3 regions of the Blastococcus sp. KM273129 genome follow, and region 3 is predicted to be linked to each of the others. Evidence: predicted binding sites of a transcription regulator. Region 3 holds the regulator's gene; each other region holds the start of a gene.
The links. The regulator LexA, encoded in region 3, represses DNA repair genes until DNA is damaged. The targets are predictions, from matches to a motif close to TCGAACANNTGTTCGA.

Region 1 (5,832 bases), on a different contig from region 3:
CATGGCCCGCTCGACCCGCCCCCGCCTGGTCCGCCGGACCGTGGCCGCGTTCGCCATCGCCGCCGCGTCGCTGACGACCGCCGCATGCGGGGAGGACGTGGTGGACGACGGGGTGGAGCAGAACGTCGAGGAGGGCGTGGAGGACGCCGAGCAGGAGGTCGAGGACACCGAGCAGGAGGTCGAGGACTGATCCACGCGCCCTCTCCGGGCCGACCACCGGCGCGCCCGGGCCGGGGAGGCACCTCCCGGGCCCGGGCGCGGCGGCGTCGCCCTGCTAGTGGCCCGAGCTGCCGGGGCTGGAGTGCCAGAGCTTCCGCGGCGGCCCCGCGGCGGCGCGGCGGGCCGCGACCTTGGTCTCGTCGCCGGCGGGCTTGATGTCGGCGTAGGGCGACATCCGGAAGCCGGTCGGGTGGACCAGGACCGGCCGCACGACCACCGGCCGGGAACCGTGCGAGGCGGCGGCCCCGGCGATCGCCTGCTCGGTGTACCCCCCCGGCGCCGCCATCAGGTCGCGGACGCCGCCCAGCCCGTCGGCCTCCCACGCCTCGTGCAGCGCCGGCAGCTCCCACGCCCCGGTGGCCCGCAGCGACACCCCGCGCGGTCCGGTCCGCCGCAGCACCCCGCGGATGACCAGCAGCCACGAGTGGAAGACCGTCGCCGCGTAGGGGCCCTGCGCGTCCTCGAAGAAGGTCGAGTCGGTGCAGCCGGTGCCGTCGTCGAGGGTCACGAACACCACCCGGCGCCCGGACCGGATCGGCGGCGTCTGGGTGGCCACCTTGACCCCGGCGACCAGCACCTCGCTGCCGCTGCGGCAGCCGAGGAGCTCCCCGGCCGGCACCGCGCCGAGGGCGGACAGGAATGGCCGGTAGAAGTCGACGACGTGCCGGCTGGCGTCCAGCCCGAGCACCTCCAGCTCCGCCCGCACCAGCTCGGCGTCGGTGAACTCGGGCAGCCCGCTGCCCTCGGCCCACTCCGGGCCGGCCGCCTCCCCACCGGGCTCACCGGTGGACTCGTCGGGCAGCTCCAGCCCCATGAGGTCCAGGCTCAGCTGCCCGTCGGAGGTCGCCCGGGCGCCGCTGCGGCTCCACCGGTCGAGCTCGCTGATCTGCAGCAGCAGGTCGCGCCGGGTCACCTGGTGGCGCCGGCGGGTGGGCCGGCCGGCCTCCCGGTCGCGCATCCCGAACCCGTAGAGCGAGTCGAACCCGCCGGCCAGCACCAGCCGCTCGACCACCGGGCGGGACACCGACGCCCGCCCCCAGAAGTCCGTCAGCGACCGGTAGGGCTGCCCGGCGACCACCCGCGCCACCTCGTCGTCGGAGATCCCCTTCACGTCGGCCAGCGACAGCCGGATGCCGTACCGCGTGGGGTCGGGCATCGCGGCGGGCATCCACTCCGGGCGGCGCCAGGCCGAACCCTCGACCTCCATCTCAGCTTCAGGGTCGCCGCCGGACCCGCCGCCGAGCCGCTCGACCCGGTAGCTGCCGGTCGAGGCGTTGACGTCGAGCCCGAGCACCCGGATGCCGAAGTTGCGGGCGTCGTCGAGGATCAGCCGCTTCGGGTACATGCCGGGGTCGTGGGTGAGCACCCCGGCCAGGAAGGCCGCCGGGTGGTGGGTCTTCAGCCACGCCGACTGGTAGGTGGGCAGCGCGAACGCCGCCGCGTGCGCCTTGCAGAAGCCGAACGAGCCGAAGGCCGCGAGCACCTCCCACACCCGCTCGGCGACCTCCACCGGGTAGCCGGCGTCCAGCGCCCGCGGCACGAACCACGCCCGCACCTCCGGGTGGGCGTCCTTCTCCCCCAGCGCCCGGCGGACCTCGTCGGCCTCGGCCAGCGTGCAGCCGGCCATCCGCGCCACCACCTGCAGCACCTGCTCGTGGAAGACCACCACCCCGGCGGTCTCGGCGAGGGCGAACTCCAGGTCGGTGTGCGGGTACTCGGGGTCGCGCCAGCCGTTCCTGGCCATGAGGAACGGGGTGACCATGTCGCTCTTCACCGGCCCGGGCCGGAACAGCGAGATGTCGATGATGATGTCCTCGAACGTCCGCGGCCCGAACTTGCCGACCAGCTCCCGCTGACCCGGCGACTCGATCTGGAACATGCCGAGCGTCCGGGTGCTGCGGATCAGCTCGAACGTCGTCGGGTCGTCCCGCGGGATCGCGTCGATGTCCACCGCCTCGTCGTCGACCCGCTCGATCTCGTCGAGCGCGTGCGCGATCGCCGACTGCATCCGGATGCCCAGGAGGTCCAGCTTGAGCAGCCCCAGCTCCTCGACGTCGTCCTTGTCGAACTGGCTCATCGGGTAGCCGAGGTAGCTGCTCTCCACCGGCGTGCGGTCCAGCAGGGTGGCGTCGGAGAGCAGCACCCCGCACGGGTGCAGGGCGATGTGCCGGGGCAGGCCGTCCAGCCGGGAGACCAGGTCGAACAGCAGGTCGAGGTCGCCGGTGCCACCGGCGCGGCGCGAGCCGTACCGGCTGGCCCGCAGCTCGGGGAGGTCGCGCAGCGCGGCGTGCACCTGGTTGGCCCGGATGTGCGGGAACGCCTTGGCGACGGCGTCGATCTCCGCCGGCGGCAGGCCGAGCGCCGCCCCGACGTCGCGGATGGCGTGGCGCACCCGGTAGGTGTCCATCATCGAGATGCAGCTGACCCGGTCGGCGCCGAAGCGGTCGATGACCGCGTCGTAGACCTCCATCCGGCGGGCGGACTCCACGTCGATGTCGATGTCGGGCAGCTGGTGGCGCAGCGGCGAGAGGAACCGCTCCATCAGCAGGCCGTAGCGCAGCGGGTCGACGTCGGAGATGCCCAGCAGGTAGGTGACCAGGCTGCCGGCGCCCGATCCGCGCGCCGCCGCCCGGACCCTCGAGCTCTTGATGAGGTCGACCACGTCCGCGACCGTGAGGAAGTAGGAGGGGTAGCCGAGCGAGTCGATGACCGCCAGCTCCTCCTCCAGCCGCCGGCGGACCCGGGCGGTGGGCGCCATGCCGCGCCGCCCCAGCCCGGCCTCGCACCGGGCGCGCAGCACCTGCGCCGGGCCCATCCCCCGCTCGGCCGGGCTGGTGACGACGTCCAGCTCGGGGTACCGGACGCTGCCGATGCCCAGGTCGCCGGTGGGGTCGACGGCGCACTGCTCGGCCAGCCGGGCGGTGCGCTCGAGCAGCCGCAGGGCGGCGTCCCGGTCGGGGCCGGCCAGGTCCTCGGCGACCTCGGCCATCTCCTTGCCCGACTTCAGGTAGCCCTCGGCCGTGGTGCGGTCGACGTGCCGGGCACCCAGCGGGACCAGCCGCCGGGCGGCGTCGAGCACGTCGGCGGTCGGGGCGTCGAGGGCGTCGACGTACCGGACCGCGTTGCTCAGGACCACCGGCACCTGCTGCTCGGCGGCGAACCGGAGCAGCGCCTGCGCACGCTGCCGGTCGCCCCGGCCCCGGTGGTGCACCACCTCGAGCGCCAGCCCCGGGCCGAAGACCGCGCGCCAGGCGTCCAGCTGCTGGACGGCCAGGTCGGCCCGGCCGGCGAGGAGGGCCCGGCCCACCGGTGAGCCGGGGCCGAGCAGGGGCACCAGCCCGGTGGCGTGCTCGGCGGCGATCGCCAGCGAGCTCACCGGTTCGCCGCGGGTGCCGCGCAGGTGGGTGGCGCTGGTGAGCCGGCACAGCGAGCGCCAGCCGGCGCCGTCGCGCGCGAGGAAGGTGACCCGGGGCAGCCGCGGGTCGACGCTCACCCCACCGCGGGCCGGCGACCGGCGCGGCGGCGTGGCGGCCCGCGACCGCGGGGTCCGGGCCGTGGCCGGGTCATCCCCCAGCACGTGCGCGAGCGCCGGCGGCACGCTGGTGCCCAGCGCCGGCGCCACCGCGAGGTCGACACCGAAGATCGGCCGCACCCCGGCCGACCGGCAGGCCAGCGCGAACTTCACCGCGCCGTACAGCCCGTCCCGGTCGGTCAGGGCCAGGGCCGGCATGCCGTGCTCGGCCGCCCGCGCCACCAGGTCGGCGGGGTGGTTGGCCCCGTACCGCATGGAGTAACCGGACGCGACGTGCAGGTGGACGAAGGGATCGCTCACCTCCGGGGACCGGTGGACCGGGAGGCGGCACCGCCGACCACGTGCGGCCGCGGGTAGCGGGGCGGCTCGGGTAGCGGGTCCGCGCCCAGCCCCGCCTCGACCACGGTGAGGAAGCTCCGCACGTCGCGGACCAGGTCGTCGGCCTCCCGCTCGGTGACCGCGCGGGACAGCCCCGCCTCCGCCGCGGCGCGCTTGGCCGCGCCGGCGGCGAAGAAGGTGGCCCACTCCCCCAGCTCCGGGGCGACATCCCCGAGCAGCACCCAGGCGCTGCGCGGGCGCCGGCGGCCACCCTCGGGCCGGGTGCGCGCGGCGAGCACCGCCGCGGCGGCACGGAGAGCGGCCAGGTGCGCGGTGGCGTACCGCTCCCGCGGGTCGGTGGCCGAGACCGCCTCCGCCAGGCCGCGGTGGGCCTGGCGGAGCAGCCCGGCGGCCGCGGCGGGCAGCGCGGGGGGCAGCGGCAGCTGGCCGGCCGGCACGGCGCGTGCGGCGCCCATCAGTCGTGCACCCGGACGAGCCACCAGCGGTTGCCGGAGGCGTCCCACGTCAGGTCGTAGACGCCGGCGAAGCTCATGCGCGACCGCCCGGCCCGCACCGCCTCCACCCGCCAGACCTCGCGGGGCGCGACCAGGTCGTCCGATGCGCCGCCCGCCTCGGCGTCCCGGAGCCACCAGGGCGCCGTCTCCACCCAGGAGTCGAGCAGCTCACCCACGACGTACCGGGACTGCCCGCGCCAGAACTGCAGCGGGCCCAGCGGGCCGCGTTCGACCTGCACCTCCTCGCCGGCCCGACCGACGACGACCTCACCGAGCACCCGACCCATGACAGCCTCCCCACGCCTCGCCCGCCGCACGCCCACCACCCCGCCGGCGGGGAAGAAGCCGGGAGAGGCGGGCCGATCCGCTTTGTTCGAACATGCGTTCGAACTGGTGTCCAGTAGACCGGAGCGCTCCCCCCTCGTCAAGCCGGGCCGCGGCGTGTCCGCCCACCCGGACCCAGGCCGCGCGACGGGCCCGTGCGCGCGGATCCCGAGGCCGTCGGACGCACGCCGGCCCGGCCCTCACCTGCGGCCCGCCCCGCCGAACCACCCGGAGCGCCCCGGCCGCCCTCAGCTCCAGAGCGGGTCGGGGGGTGCCTGCTCGTCGAGCCACGGCGGTTCCGGCTCGGGGTCGTGGTACCAACCGGGCGGGCGGGTGGTGCGGGAGACGCCCGACGGGGTGCGGACCACGAGCCGGCCGTCGGGGTGCAGGGTGAACGACCAGCCGCGGGCGAAGGTCTTGATCCGGTGGTGCCGCCGGCACAGGCAGCAGAGGTTCCAGCAGTCGGTCGGGCCGCCGTCGGCGAAGGCCTGCCCGTGGTCGATGTCGCAGCGGCCGGCGCGGCGGCGGCAGCCCGGCATGCGGCAGTGCCGGTCGCGCACGCCGACCAGCCGTTCCTGGGCCGCGGTGGGCCGGTACCCGGGCGTCGGGGGTGGCGGCCGGAGGCCGGGCCCGTCGGGCTGCCCGGGCGGGTGGTTGCCGGGTGGGTGGTTGCGGGGCGAGCTCTTCCCGCGACGCACCCGGCGCCCCCGGCCGGCGGCGCGGCGGAGCTCGGCCGGGGTGGCCACCGCGACGGTCTCACCGATGGTCGGGTCGTCGATCGCGACGTGGACCGACCCGCCCGGTACCGGGGACAGGTCGAGCACGTCGAAGGAGTCCAGCAGTTCCCGGCACTGGGCGGCGGAGATCAGCTGCCCGTCCAGCTCCGCCGGAGCCGCCCCGGGCGGGGCGTCGGGCCGCAGCGAG
Region 2 (5,832 bases), on a different contig from region 3:
CCGTGAGCGGCCACTCCAAGTGGGCGACGACCAAGCACAAGAAGGCCGGGATCGACGCCAAGCGCGGCAAGCTCTTCGCCAAGCTGATCAAGAACATCGAGGTGGCGGCCCGCACCGGCGGCGGTGACCCCGCCGGCAACCCGACGCTCTACGACGCCATCCAGAAGGCCAAGAAGAGCTCGGTGCCCAACGACAACATCGACCGCGCGGTCAAGCGCGGCGCGGGCCTCGAGGCCGGCGGCGTCGACTACCAGGGCATCACCTACGAGGGCTACGCCAGCGGCGGCGTCGCGGTGCTCATCGAGTGCCTCACCGACAACAAGAACCGCTCGGCGATGGAGGTCCGCACCGCCATGACCCGCAACGGCGGGTCGATGGCCGACCCCGGCTCGGTCTCCTACCTCTTCTCCCGCAAGGGCGTCGTCGTGGTGCCCAAGTCCGGTGACGTCGACGAGGACAGCGTGCTCATGGCGGTGCTGGACGCCGGCGCCGAGGAGGTGCGCGACCTCGGCGACACCCTCGAGGTGCTCTGCGAGCCCACCGACCTCGTCGCCGTGCGCACCGCGTTGCAGGACGCCGGCATCGACTACGACTCCGCCGAGGCCGGCTTCCAGCCCAGCGTCCAGGTGCCGCTCGACGCCGAGGGCGCGGCCAAGGTCTTCCGCCTGATCGACGCGCTCGAGGACTGCGACGACGTGCAGAACGTCTACGCCAACTACGACGTGTCCGACGAGGTCATGGAGCAGGTGGCGGCCGACGCCTAGAAGGACCCCCGTCCTCCTCACCCCTCGCTGCGCTCGGGGCGAGCCTCTGGACGGGGGCCGTTCCAGTACGTCACCGGGCGTGTTGGCGGGGTCCGGTCGGGGAGCGGGGTTAGCCTCGGTCGAACACCAGTTCGGCTGACGGGAGCGTGACCATGCGGGTGCTCGGCATCGACCCGGGCCTCACCCGGTGCGGGTGGGGGGTGGTCGACGGGCGCCCCGGCGCGCGGCCGACGGCGGTCGGCGTCGGCGTGGTGCGCACGCTGGCGGAGCTGGACCTGGAGCTGCGGCTGCTGGAGCTGCACACCGCGGTCGCCGCGCTGCTGCGCGAGCACCGCCCCGACGTGGTCGCGATCGAGCGGGTGTTCACCCAGAACAACAAGGGCACCGCCACGGGCACCGCGCAGGCGGCCGGGGTGGCCGCGCTGGCCGCGGCCCAGGCCGACCGGCCGGTCGCCTGGCACACGCCCAGCGAGGTCAAGGCGGCCATCTCCGGCAACGGCCGCGCGGACAAGGAGCAGGTCACCCTCATGGTCACCCGGGTCCTCGGGCTCGCCGCCGCCCCCAAGCCGGCCGACGCCGCCGACGCCCTCGCCCTCGCGGTCTGCCACGCCTGGCGCGGGCCGGCGCAGCAGCGGCTGCGCACGGCGGCGATCGCCGGCGGGATCGGCGCGCCGGTGCGCAGCACCACGCTGCCGCGGTGGACGGGGGTGGCGGCCCGATGATCGCCAGCGTCAGCGGGCGGGTCGCCGCGGTCTCCCCGGACGGCGCCGTCGTCGAGGTGGGCGGCATCGGCCTCGCGGTGCAGTGCACCCCGGGCACGATCGCCCGCCTGCAGGTGGGGGAGTCCGCCCGGCTGGCGACCACCCTCGTGGTGCGCGAGGACTCGCTCACCCTCTACGGCTTCGCCGACGACGACGAGCGCCAGCTGTTCGAGCTGCTGCAGACCGCCAACGGCGTCGGCCCGCGCCTGGCCCAGGCGGTGCTGGCCATCCACCCGCCGCGGGAGGTCCGCCGGGCCGTCTCGACGGCCGACGTCAAGGCGCTGATGCAGGTGCCCGGCATCGGCAAGAAGGGCGCCGAGCGGCTGATCCTCGAGCTGCGCGACCGGCTGGGCTCCACCACCACCGACACCTCCCTCGACGTGCCCGCGCCCGCGGGGCTGCCGTCGGTGACGCCGGTGGCGCCCTGGCGCGACCAGCTCACCAGCGCGCTGGTCGGCCTCGGCTGGAGCGGCAAGGAGGCCGAGACCGCGGTCGGCCAGCTCGCCCCCGTGGCCGACGAGCAGATCGCCGCGACCGGCAGCGTGGAGGTCGCGGTGCTGCTCCGGCGCGCTCTCCAGCTGCTGGGCAGGTCGTGAGCGCCCCGTTCGACCGGTCCCTGACCGGTGACCTGGCCGCCGACGTGACGCCGGAGTGGCCGGTGTCGCCGCAGGCCGGCGACGAGGAGCGGGTCGTCGAGTCGGCGCTGCGGCCGCACTCGCTGGACGACTTCATCGGCCAGCCCAAGGTGGCCCGCCAGCTCGCCCTGGTCCTCGAGGGCGCCAAGCGGCGCGGCCGCACCCCCGACCACGTGCTCCTGTCGGGGCCGCCCGGGCTCGGCAAGACCAGCCTCGCGCTGATCATCGGCTCCGAGCTCGGCACCTCGGTGAAGATCACCAGCGGCCCGGCGATCGAGCGCTCCGGCGACCTCGCGGCGATGCTCTCGAACCTCGCGCCCGGTGACGTCCTGTTCATCGACGAGATCCACCGCATCGCCCGGCCCGCCGAGGAGCTGCTCTACATGGCGATGGAGGACTTCCGCGTCGACGTCGTGGTGGGCAAGGGGCCCGGGGCGACGGCGATCCCCCTGGAGATCAACCCGTTCACCCTCGTCGGGGCCACCACCCGTGCCGGGCTGCTGACCGGCCCGCTCCGCGACCGGTTCGGCTTCGTCGGGCAGATGGAGTTCTACGAGCCGGCCGAGCTGCAGCGGGTGCTCGCCCGCAGCGCCGCCCTGCTCGGCGTGGAGCTCACCGACGAGGGGTCGGCCGAGATCGCCGGACGCTCCCGCGGCACCCCGCGCATCGCCAACCGGCTGCTGCGCCGGGTCCGCGACTACGCCGAGGTGGAGGCCGACGGCCGCGTCACGCGCCAGGTCGCCGAGGCCGCGCTGGCGCTCTACGACGTCGACCACCTGGGGCTGGACCGCCTCGACCGCGCCGTCCTCGAGGCGCTCGTGGGCAAGTTCGGCGGCGGGCCGGTCGGCGTCGCCACCCTCGCCGTGGCCGTGGGCGAGGAGCCGCACACCGTCGAGGAGGTGTGCGAGCCGTTCCTCGTGCGCGCCGGGCTGCTGGCGCGCACCCCGCGCGGGCGGGTCGCGACCGAGGCCGCCTGGGAGCACCTGGGGCGGCCGGTGCCGCGCGGCGGGGTCCCCCTCGGCCGGGTCACAGCAGACCCACAGGTACCGGGGTCGTCGTCAGACACCCTCTTCGACGCCTAGACTCCGGAGCGCTGGCGCGCAACTCGCAGGCCGGGCCGTGCGCGTCCCGCCTGGTCGCCGCGCGCACGGCACCCGATGCACCCGAGCGGTCCCGTCCCGGACCGCACCACCGCGAGGCCTGTCGCGGAAGAGAGGCACACCTGTCGTGGAGTACTTCCCGCTGATCATGCTGGCCCTGCTGGCCGTCGTGCTGTTCGTGCTGCCGGCCCGGCAGCGCAAGCGCATGCAGGAGCAGCACGCCGCGCTGCAGGCCTCCCTCGAGATCGGCACCCCGGTGATGACCACCAGCGGCATGCACGGCACCGTGGCCGCGCTGGGTGACACGACGCTGGACCTGGAGATCGCCCCCGGCGTGGTGGTCACCTTCGCCCGGCAGGCGATCCTCGAGGTGCGCCGCCCGGCCGGTGCCGCGCCGTCCGACGGGGGCAGCGCGCGCCCCGCCGACGGCACCGTCTGACCCGGAGGAGCTCCGTGGCCAACCGCACGCTCCCGGCGGGGCGATACTTCGCCGCGTTCGTGCTCATCGTCGCCGTGCTGTACGGGCTGGTGTTCTTCACCGGCGACACCCGCACCCCTCAGCTCGGTCTCGACCTGCGCGGCGGCACCACGGTCACCCTGACCGCCCAGACCCCCGGCGGCCAGGCGCCGGCCCCGGAGGACCTGGAGCTGGCCCGCCAGATCATCGAGCAGCGCGTCAACGGCCTCGGCGTCGCCGAGGCCGAGGTGGTCACCGAGGGCGACAGCAACATCGTCATCTCCGTCCCCGGGGACGACGGCGAGCAGGCCCGCCAGCTCGGCGCGACCGCGCAGCTGCGGTTCCGGCCGGTGGTCCAGGGCCCGGCGCCGGCGGTCCCGGCGGAGGAGGACCCGGCCGCCGAGGACCCCGCCGCAGAGGACCCGGCCGCAGAGGACCCGGCCGCAGAGGACCCGGCCGCAGAGGACCCGGCCGCCGAGGGGGCCGACGGCGCCGTGGCCGAGCCGGCCCTGCCCGACCCCGACGCACCCCCGGTCACGCAGGAGGAGGCGGCGGCCGAGTTCGCCACCCTCACCTGCGAGGCGGACAACGTCACCGGCGACACCGCGCGGCCCGAGGACTTCGTGGCCGCCTGCAGCGAGGACGGCACCGCCAAGTACCTGCTCGGCCCCACGATCATCGAGGGCACCGAGATCGACGACGCCAACGCCGGCACCGAGCCCTCGGACGGCAGCTGGGTCGTGCTGCTGGACTTCCAGTCCGACGGCCTGTCCACGTGGGCCGCCTACACCACCGCCAACGTCGGCTCGCCCGTCGCCTTCACGCTGGACGGGCGGGTCATCTCGGCGCCCACCATCAACAGCGCGATCACGACGAACCCGACGACGATCACCGGTCAGTTCGACCAGGAGTCGGCCACGGAGCTGGCCAACCAGCTGCGCTACGGCGCCCTGCCGCTGACCTTCACCCAGGCCACGGCGCAGTCGATCTCCACCGAGCTCGGCGAGGAGCAGCTCCAGGCCGGGCTGATCGCCGGCGCCATCGGCATCGCCCTGGTGTTCGTGTACGCCCTGCTCTACTACCGGCTGCTCGGCCTGGTGATGATCGCCAGCCTCGTGCTCTCGGCGGTGGTGGTCTACGCCTGCCTGATCCTGCTGGGCCGGGAGATCGGGTTCACCCTGAGCCTCGCCGGCATCGCCGGGTTCATCGTCTCGATCGGCATCACCGCCGACTCCTTCGTCGTCTACTTCGAGCGGCTCAAGGACGAGATCCGGGAGGGCCGGTCGCTGCGCTCCGCCGTCCCGCGGGCCTGGGTGCGCGCACGGCGCACGATCCTGTCGGCGGACGCGGTCAGCTTCCTGGCCGCGGCGATCCTGTACGTCCTGGCGATCGGCGACGTGAAGGGCTTCGCCTTCACCCTCGGCATGTCCACCGTCCTGGACCTGGTCGTCGTCTTCCTCTTCACCCACCCGCTGATGGCCGTGCTGTCGCGGTTCAAGGGCTTCGGCCGGAACCGCTTCTCCGGGCTGGGCCGGGTGGAGCACACCCGCCGGCCCGGGGCGCAGGCGCCGTCCGGGGAACTCGTCGGGGCCGCCGCGGGCGGCCGCCAGGACAGGAGCACCTCATGACCCGCCCCACGGACCCGGCGGAGCCGACGCCCGCGGATCAGCCGGTGGGCACCGGCGAGGAGGCGCTCGCCGACGCGGGCCTGCCGCAGGACCCGGCCGGTGACGAGACCGCCCCGCCCTCGGCGCCCCGGGCCGGTCGCGGGGGCCTGGCGCACCGGCTCTACAACGGGGAGGCGGGGCTCGACGTCGTCGGCCGGAGCCGGCTGATCTACAAGATCACCGCGATCGTGGTGCTGCTCTGCGTCGTCACGATCGTCTTCCGGGGCTTCAACTTCGGCATCGACTTCGAGGGCGGGAACAGCTTCCGGCTGCCCGGGTCCCAGGAGCAGCTGGCCGACGCGCGGGCCGCGGCCGAGGACGCCGGCGCCCAGGTGGCGACGGCGCAGATCGTCGGCGGGGACACCCTGCTCATCCGCACCGAGCAGCTCGACAACGAGGCCGAGCGGGCCGTGGTGGAGAGCCTGGCCGACGCGGTCGGCATCGAGCC
Region 3 (5,832 bases):
CCGGGCGCCGTCCTCGGTATCGGGCTGATCATCGCCTACGCCGCGCCGCCGTTCGGTCTGGGCGGGTCGCTCACCATCCTCCTCATCGCCTACGTCGGCAGCGCGCTACCGCTGACCTTCGCCTACGTGCACGCGGGCATGGGGCAGATCGGCGCCGAGGTCGAGGAGGCGTCGCGGAGCCTGGGCGCCTCGTGGGCTCGCACCTGGCGGCGCATCACCGTGCCGTTGCTGCGCCCGTCGCTGCTGGCGGCGGGGCTGCTCAACTTCGTCCTGCTGTTCCGGGAGCTGGAGATGTCGGTGTTCCTCTACACCGGCGCCAACCCGACCATCGCCACCGTCCTCTACAACCTGTCCAACGAGTCGCTGTACCAGCGGGTGGGTGCTCTCTCGGTGGTCATCCTGCTGATCAACATCGTCGTGGCGGTCATCGCCATGCGACTGCTCGACCACCGGCCCGGCGAGTCCCGCCGTCGCCGGACGACGCCCCGTCCAGACGCCCACGCATCCTCGGAGGAAGCCGCATGACCGTGACCACGACCGACGTAGGCCCCGGGGTCCACCTGCGCTACGAGACCCCGCACATCGCCGTCCTCAGCCTGGACAGCCCGCCCTCGAACACCTTCAGCTGGGAGAGCCGGCGGTCGTTCATGAGGGCGCTCGACATCCTGGACGCCGACGAGCAGGTGCGCTGCCTGGTCATCACCGGGGAGGGGCGGGCGTTCACCGCAGGTGCCCACCTCGGCGAGGACCAGTCCATGAGCGACGAGCAGCTCGAGGACTACCTGGCCGGGTTCGGCCGGGTGCTGAACGGGGTGCAGAACTTCCGGGCACCGGTGATCGCCGCGATCAACGGGGCGACCATCGGCGGCGGGCTGGAGTTCGCGCTCTGCTGCGACATCCGCATCGCATCCACCGAGGCGTTCTTCGTGGCTGCCGGGGTGAACGTGGGGCTCATCGTGAGCTTCTGGCGTCTTCCGCGTGTCATCGGCCTGGGGCCGGCCAAGGAGATCCTGCTGACCGGGGCCCGGTACACCGCGCAGCAGGCGCTGAACTGGGGCCTGGTCACGGAGGTGCACGAGCCGGCCGACCTCATGACGGCCGCGCTCGCGAAGGCCCAGCGGATCGCCACCCGTGCGCCGCTGTCCGTGGAGGCGACGAAGGAGGCGGTCACCGGGGCGTTCGAGATGGACTTCGCGCAAGGGCAGGCGCTGCAGACCAAGCGCTTCCTCGAGATGTTCCGCACCGACGACCACCAGGAGGCGCTGCAGGCCTTCTTCGAGAAGCGGGACGGGAACTACCAGCGGCGCTGATCACCGCGCCCGTGCACGTCGGTGGCCGGCCGGCACGAAGCCCCGGCCGGCCACCGACGTCGTGTCGTCAGACCCGGCGCAGGACCGAGACCACCCGGCCGAGGATCGTCGCCTCGTCGCCCGGGATGGGCTCGTAGGCCGGGTTGTGCGGCAGCAGCCACACGTGACCGTCCCGCCGCTTGTAGGTCTTGACGGTCGCCTCGCCGTCGATCATGGCGGCGACGATCTCCCCGTTCTCGGCAGTGGGCTGCTGGCGGACGACGACCCAGTCGCCGTCGCAGATGGCGGCTTCGACCATCGAGTCGCCGGCCACCTTGAGCATGAAGACGGTCCCCTCGCCCACGAGCTCGCGGGGGAGCGGGAAGACGTCCTCCACCGCCTGTTCGGCCAGGACCGGGCCACCGGCGGCGATCCGCCCGACGAGCGGGACGTACGTGGGGGCGGAGGCCTGCTCGCCGTCGGCGACCACCGGCGGCTCGGCATGCGTGGCCGCGCCCCGGCCCGTGTCACCGGGGAGCCGGACGTCCAGCGCGCGGGGCCGGTTGGGGTCGCGCCGCAGCCAGCCCTTTTTCTGCAGCACGGACAGCTGGTGGGCGACCGAGGACGCCGACGACAGCCCCACCGCCTCGCCGATCTCCCGGACCGACGGCGGGTAGCCCCGGCGGTCGATGGAGTCGCGGATCACCTCGAGGACCCGCCGCTGCCGCTGGGTGAGCCCGTCGCCGTCAGCCGTGCGATCGGGGAAGGTGCGCACCGACGCGGTGCCGCCCGCCTCCGGGGTCGCCCCGCGCGTGCCGCGCCCACCGCCGGAGGTCCCGCTCGAGTCCGCCACGTCTCCTCCTCGCCGGCTGCCCGTGCAGCGCTCGACCGTCGTCGTCCGCTGAACGGTAGCGCCGATCCCGGGCCAGTTCAAACACACGTTCGAAAGTTCTCCGTGTCGCATCGCTTCTGTCGGCATCGTCCGGTAGACATCGGACAGGCGTTCGAATCGAACAGGTGTTCGGGCCGGCGGGGTGCCGGCCAGGAGGGCGGGAGACATGGACAGCGGTGCTGCGTTGCGCGTCCGCGCGGAGTCGTCGGTGGGCGTGGCGCACGGCAGCGCGGCGCGGGTGCCCGCGCGCCACCTGAGGGTCCTGCCACCGCCCCGCGCCTACGCGGAACCCGTCGCGCCCGCGACCCGCCAGGGGGAGTCCCGGCCGGCGGGCCGCGCCCGGACGGTCGCCGGCCGGGCGGTGCCGCCGCCGGTCCCAACGCTCCGGCTGACGGCGCGCGGGCGCCGCGTGGTCGCGGTGGCCGTCCTGCTCCTGGGTCTCGGGGTGGTCGCCCTCGTCGGCGCCGCCCTCGGCGAGGACGGGGGCGGGCTGGAGCTGATGGGCACGACGAAGGTGATCGTGGAACCCGGGGACACGCTCTGGTCGATCGCGGGTGCAGCAGCCGGGGGGCGCGACGTGCGCGACGTCATCGTCGACATCCGCCGGCTCAACGAGCTCGGGAGCGCGGCGATCGCTCCCGGTCAGGTGCTGCTGCTGCCCTGATCGGCCGGTCCCGTGCAGCCGCGCGGCCATGGCGAGAGGTTCACAATGCCCGTTCGACGACTTCGTCAACCCTCTGTGTCGGCGCGTTCACGCAGTGTGCTCATGGCCCGCCTACGGTCATCCCGTGTCCAGCGTCATGGAGAGTCGCGCCGCGGTGTTCACCAGCCAGCCCCAGGTCGTCGAGGTCCACCAGGCGGGGAACTGGTGCGCCGGCGAGCTCCTGGGCTGGCGGCACGACGACGCGGGCGCCTGCCAGATGTGGGTCCGCGTCGTGGTCGACGGTGTCGAATGCACGGCCTGGACCGATCTGGCAGCGGTGCGACTGCCCGAGCCGCCGCCCGCCGAGGCCGTCCCGGCGACGCGGGTGATGCCCGCGCAGGCGCCTTCCCCGTCGCAGGAGGCCGGCCCGGTCGCCCATGACGAGACCGCCGGTCTGCCGCTGGAGCGGGATGCGGGCGTCCGCCCGGCCACCGCTCGCCCCGAAGGGCGTCGGCGAGCTCCCGAGGTCGCCGAGAGCCCGGCCACTCCGAGGCCGGCGACCGCGGCCGGTCGTCACCGGGCCCCGGCGACCGCTTCCGCCCCTGCCGTCGGTCGGCACCGGGCCGCCGACACCGGTCACCTCGAGCCGGTCGTGACGGGTGGGCCGGTCGTGGCGCGTGGCAACCGGTCCGGCGCGTGGGCGGTGCCCGCGGCGCGCGCCGCCCACCCGGTGGAGCGGCGTCCGGCCGGGCACGGCTGGACCCCTCCCGCGGACGTCGAGCCCGACCTGCTCACCCGGCCGATGCGCCTGGGGAACCAGGTCCCGCACTCCCGGCGGCCCCGGTTGGACGGCGCCGTCCACGTCTGACCCGCTCGCGCCCCGTGACGGAGGCCCGGCGGCCGGCCTCGCCCTGCTGCCGTACATGGCCTCCGGGTGGTCGTCGGCCGGGTGGCCGGCGCGCTCGCGGTGTGTCGGGTGTGCGGTCGACCGTGCCCGGCGCGACGGGTGCCCTCCCGCGGGGCGTTCGTCGGCGTGTCGCCGCGGTGCCGCTGTGACGGCTGGGGGCCGCTGTTCCGCCTGCGCACCGCAGTGTCGGGGCGGAACACGCCGGAGAAACGATCACTTGCACATCTTGTGGGCGCCGTCCTAGGGTTCCCCTACATCTAGTAGTTACACAGCTGTAAGCCCGTCCACAGGCCCATCCTCAGGTTCTCCCCGCGGCGTCCACCGGATGTCCCCAGGGAGCTCCACAGGCAGCCGGTGGCGGGCGCCCGGCGGAGGAGGTGAACCATCGTGCGCTGCCCGTTCTGCCACAACGCCGACAGCCGGGTGATCGACTCGCGGGAGGCCGACGAGGGCGCCACGACGCGTCGTCGCCGCTCGTGCCCTGCGTGCGGCCGGCGGTTCACCACCGTCGAGGAGGCGGTGCTCGCCGTCGTCAAGCGCAACGGCGTCAGCGAACCGTTCAACCGCAGCAAGGTCGTCGCCGGCGTCCGCCGGGCCTGCCAGGGCCGGCCGGTCGACGAGGACCAGCTCAAGCTCCTCGCCCAGCAGGTGGAGGACGCCATCCGCGCCAGCGGCGCCGCGGAGGTGCCGAGCCACGAGGTCGGCCTGGCCATCCTCGGCCCGCTGCGCGAACTGGACGAGGTGGCCTACCTCCGGTTCGCCAGCGTCTACCGCTCCTTCACCTCGGTGGCCGACTTCGAGCGGGAGATCGCCGAGCTCCGGGCCCGGCAGTCCGGCGGCGCGCCGCCGGGGGAGGAGGGGCCGCCCGCACCCCGTCAGCCGGTGCCGTCCGGCACCCCCGCCGGCACCTGAGAACTGTCGGTGCCACCCGATAGACAGCAGTTCGAGCAGTTACCGATCGCGGCTCTTCCCCAGCCCCCGATCCGCCACCGCGCAGCACCACCGCGCAGCCCCGCGATGCACCACGCGACACACGACCAGGGAGAGCTCCACACCATGACCGAGACCGACGACCGCGTGGCCGGCGCCCGCACCCGCCGCAGCGCCAAGACGCCCAGCCGTGCCAAGGGCCTCAAGATCAAGCGCGTCTTCACCACCGCTGGTGTGCACCCGTACGACGAGGTGACCTGGGAGCGTCGCGACGTCGTCATGACCAACTGGCGGGACGGCTCGATCAACTTCGAGCAGCGCGGTGTCGAGTTCCCGTCCGAGTGGAGCATCAACGCCACCAACATCGTCACCACGAAGTACTTCCGCGGTGCCGTCGGCACCCCGCAGCGCGAGACGAGCCTGCGCCAGCTCATCGACCGGGTGGTGCTCACCTACACCGAGGCCGGCCGCGAGCACGGCTACTTCGCCTCCGAGGGCGACGCCGAGATCTTCGAGCACGAGCTGACCTGGATGCTGCTGCACCAGTACTTCAGCTTCAACTCGCCCGTCTGGTTCAACGTCGGCACCAGCGCGCCGCAGCAGGTCAGCGCCTGCTTCATCCTCGCCGTCGACGACGAGATGGACTCGATCCTCAACTGGTACCGCGAGGAGGGCCTGATCTTCAAGGGCGGCTCCGGCGCCGGCCTGAACCTCTCCCGCATCCGGTCCTCCAAGGAGCTGCTCTCCTCCGGCGGCACCGCCTCGGGCCCGGTGTCCTTCATGCGCGGCGCCGACGCCTCCGCGGGAACCATCAAGTCCGGTGGTGCCACCCGCCGCGCCGCGAAGATGGTCGTCCTCGACATCGACCACCCCGACATCGAGGAGTTCATCGAGACCAAGGCGCGCGAGGAGGACAAGATCCGCGCGCTGCGCGACGCCGGCTACGACATGGACCTCGGCGGCAAGGACATCACCAGCGTCCAGTACCAGAACGCCAACAACTCCGTGCGCGTCTCCGACGAGTTCATGCGCGCGGTCGAGGAGGGCGACGAGTTCGGTCTCCGGGCCCGCCTCGACGGCTCCGTCATCGAGACCGTCGACGCCAAGTCGCTGTTCCGCAAGGTCACCCAGGCCGCGTGGGAGTGCGCCGACCCCGGCATCCAGTACGACG

Region 1: a site for LexA is predicted at 4,958-4,973, ahead of E9565_RS02420 (DUF6504 family protein). Genes of this name have one in related genera too.
Region 2: a site for LexA is predicted at 884-899, ahead of ruvC (crossover junction endodeoxyribonuclease RuvC). Genes of this name have one in related genera too.

Annotation. Positions count from the first base shown of each region.
Region 1 is NZ_SSXB01000004.1:72,050-77,881, reverse strand. It holds gene E9565_RS02435 (hypothetical protein) at 2-190, shown strand; gene E9565_RS02430 (DNA polymerase III subunit alpha) at 275-4,051, opposite strand; gene E9565_RS02425 (SAV_6107 family HEPN domain-containing protein) at 4,048-4,545, opposite strand; gene E9565_RS02420 (DUF6504 family protein) at 4,545-4,871, opposite strand; gene E9565_RS02415 (HNH endonuclease signature motif containing protein) at 5,157-5,832, opposite strand, start outside.
Region 2 is NZ_SSXB01000018.1:10,026-15,857, reverse strand. It holds gene pdxT (pyridoxal 5'-phosphate synthase glutaminase subunit PdxT) at 1-6, shown strand, start outside; gene E9565_RS07835 (YebC/PmpR family DNA-binding transcriptional regulator) at 3-764, shown strand; gene ruvC (crossover junction endodeoxyribonuclease RuvC) at 917-1,486, shown strand; gene ruvA (Holliday junction branch migration protein RuvA) at 1,483-2,121, shown strand; gene ruvB (Holliday junction branch migration DNA helicase RuvB) at 2,166-3,242, shown strand; gene yajC (preprotein translocase subunit YajC) at 3,388-3,699, shown strand; gene secD (protein translocase subunit SecD) at 3,714-5,345, shown strand; gene secF (protein translocase subunit SecF) at 5,342-5,832, shown strand, end outside.
Region 3 is NZ_SSXB01000001.1:49,237-55,068, forward strand. It holds gene E9565_RS00250 (iron ABC transporter permease) at 1-525, shown strand, start outside; gene E9565_RS00255 (enoyl-CoA hydratase/isomerase family protein) at 522-1,310, shown strand; gene lexA (transcriptional repressor LexA) at 1,378-2,142, opposite strand; gene E9565_RS00265 (LysM peptidoglycan-binding domain-containing protein) at 2,348-2,845, shown strand; gene E9565_RS00270 (hypothetical protein) at 2,970-3,692, shown strand; gene nrdR (transcriptional regulator NrdR) at 4,119-4,643, shown strand; gene E9565_RS00280 (vitamin B12-dependent ribonucleotide reductase) at 4,788-5,832, shown strand, end outside.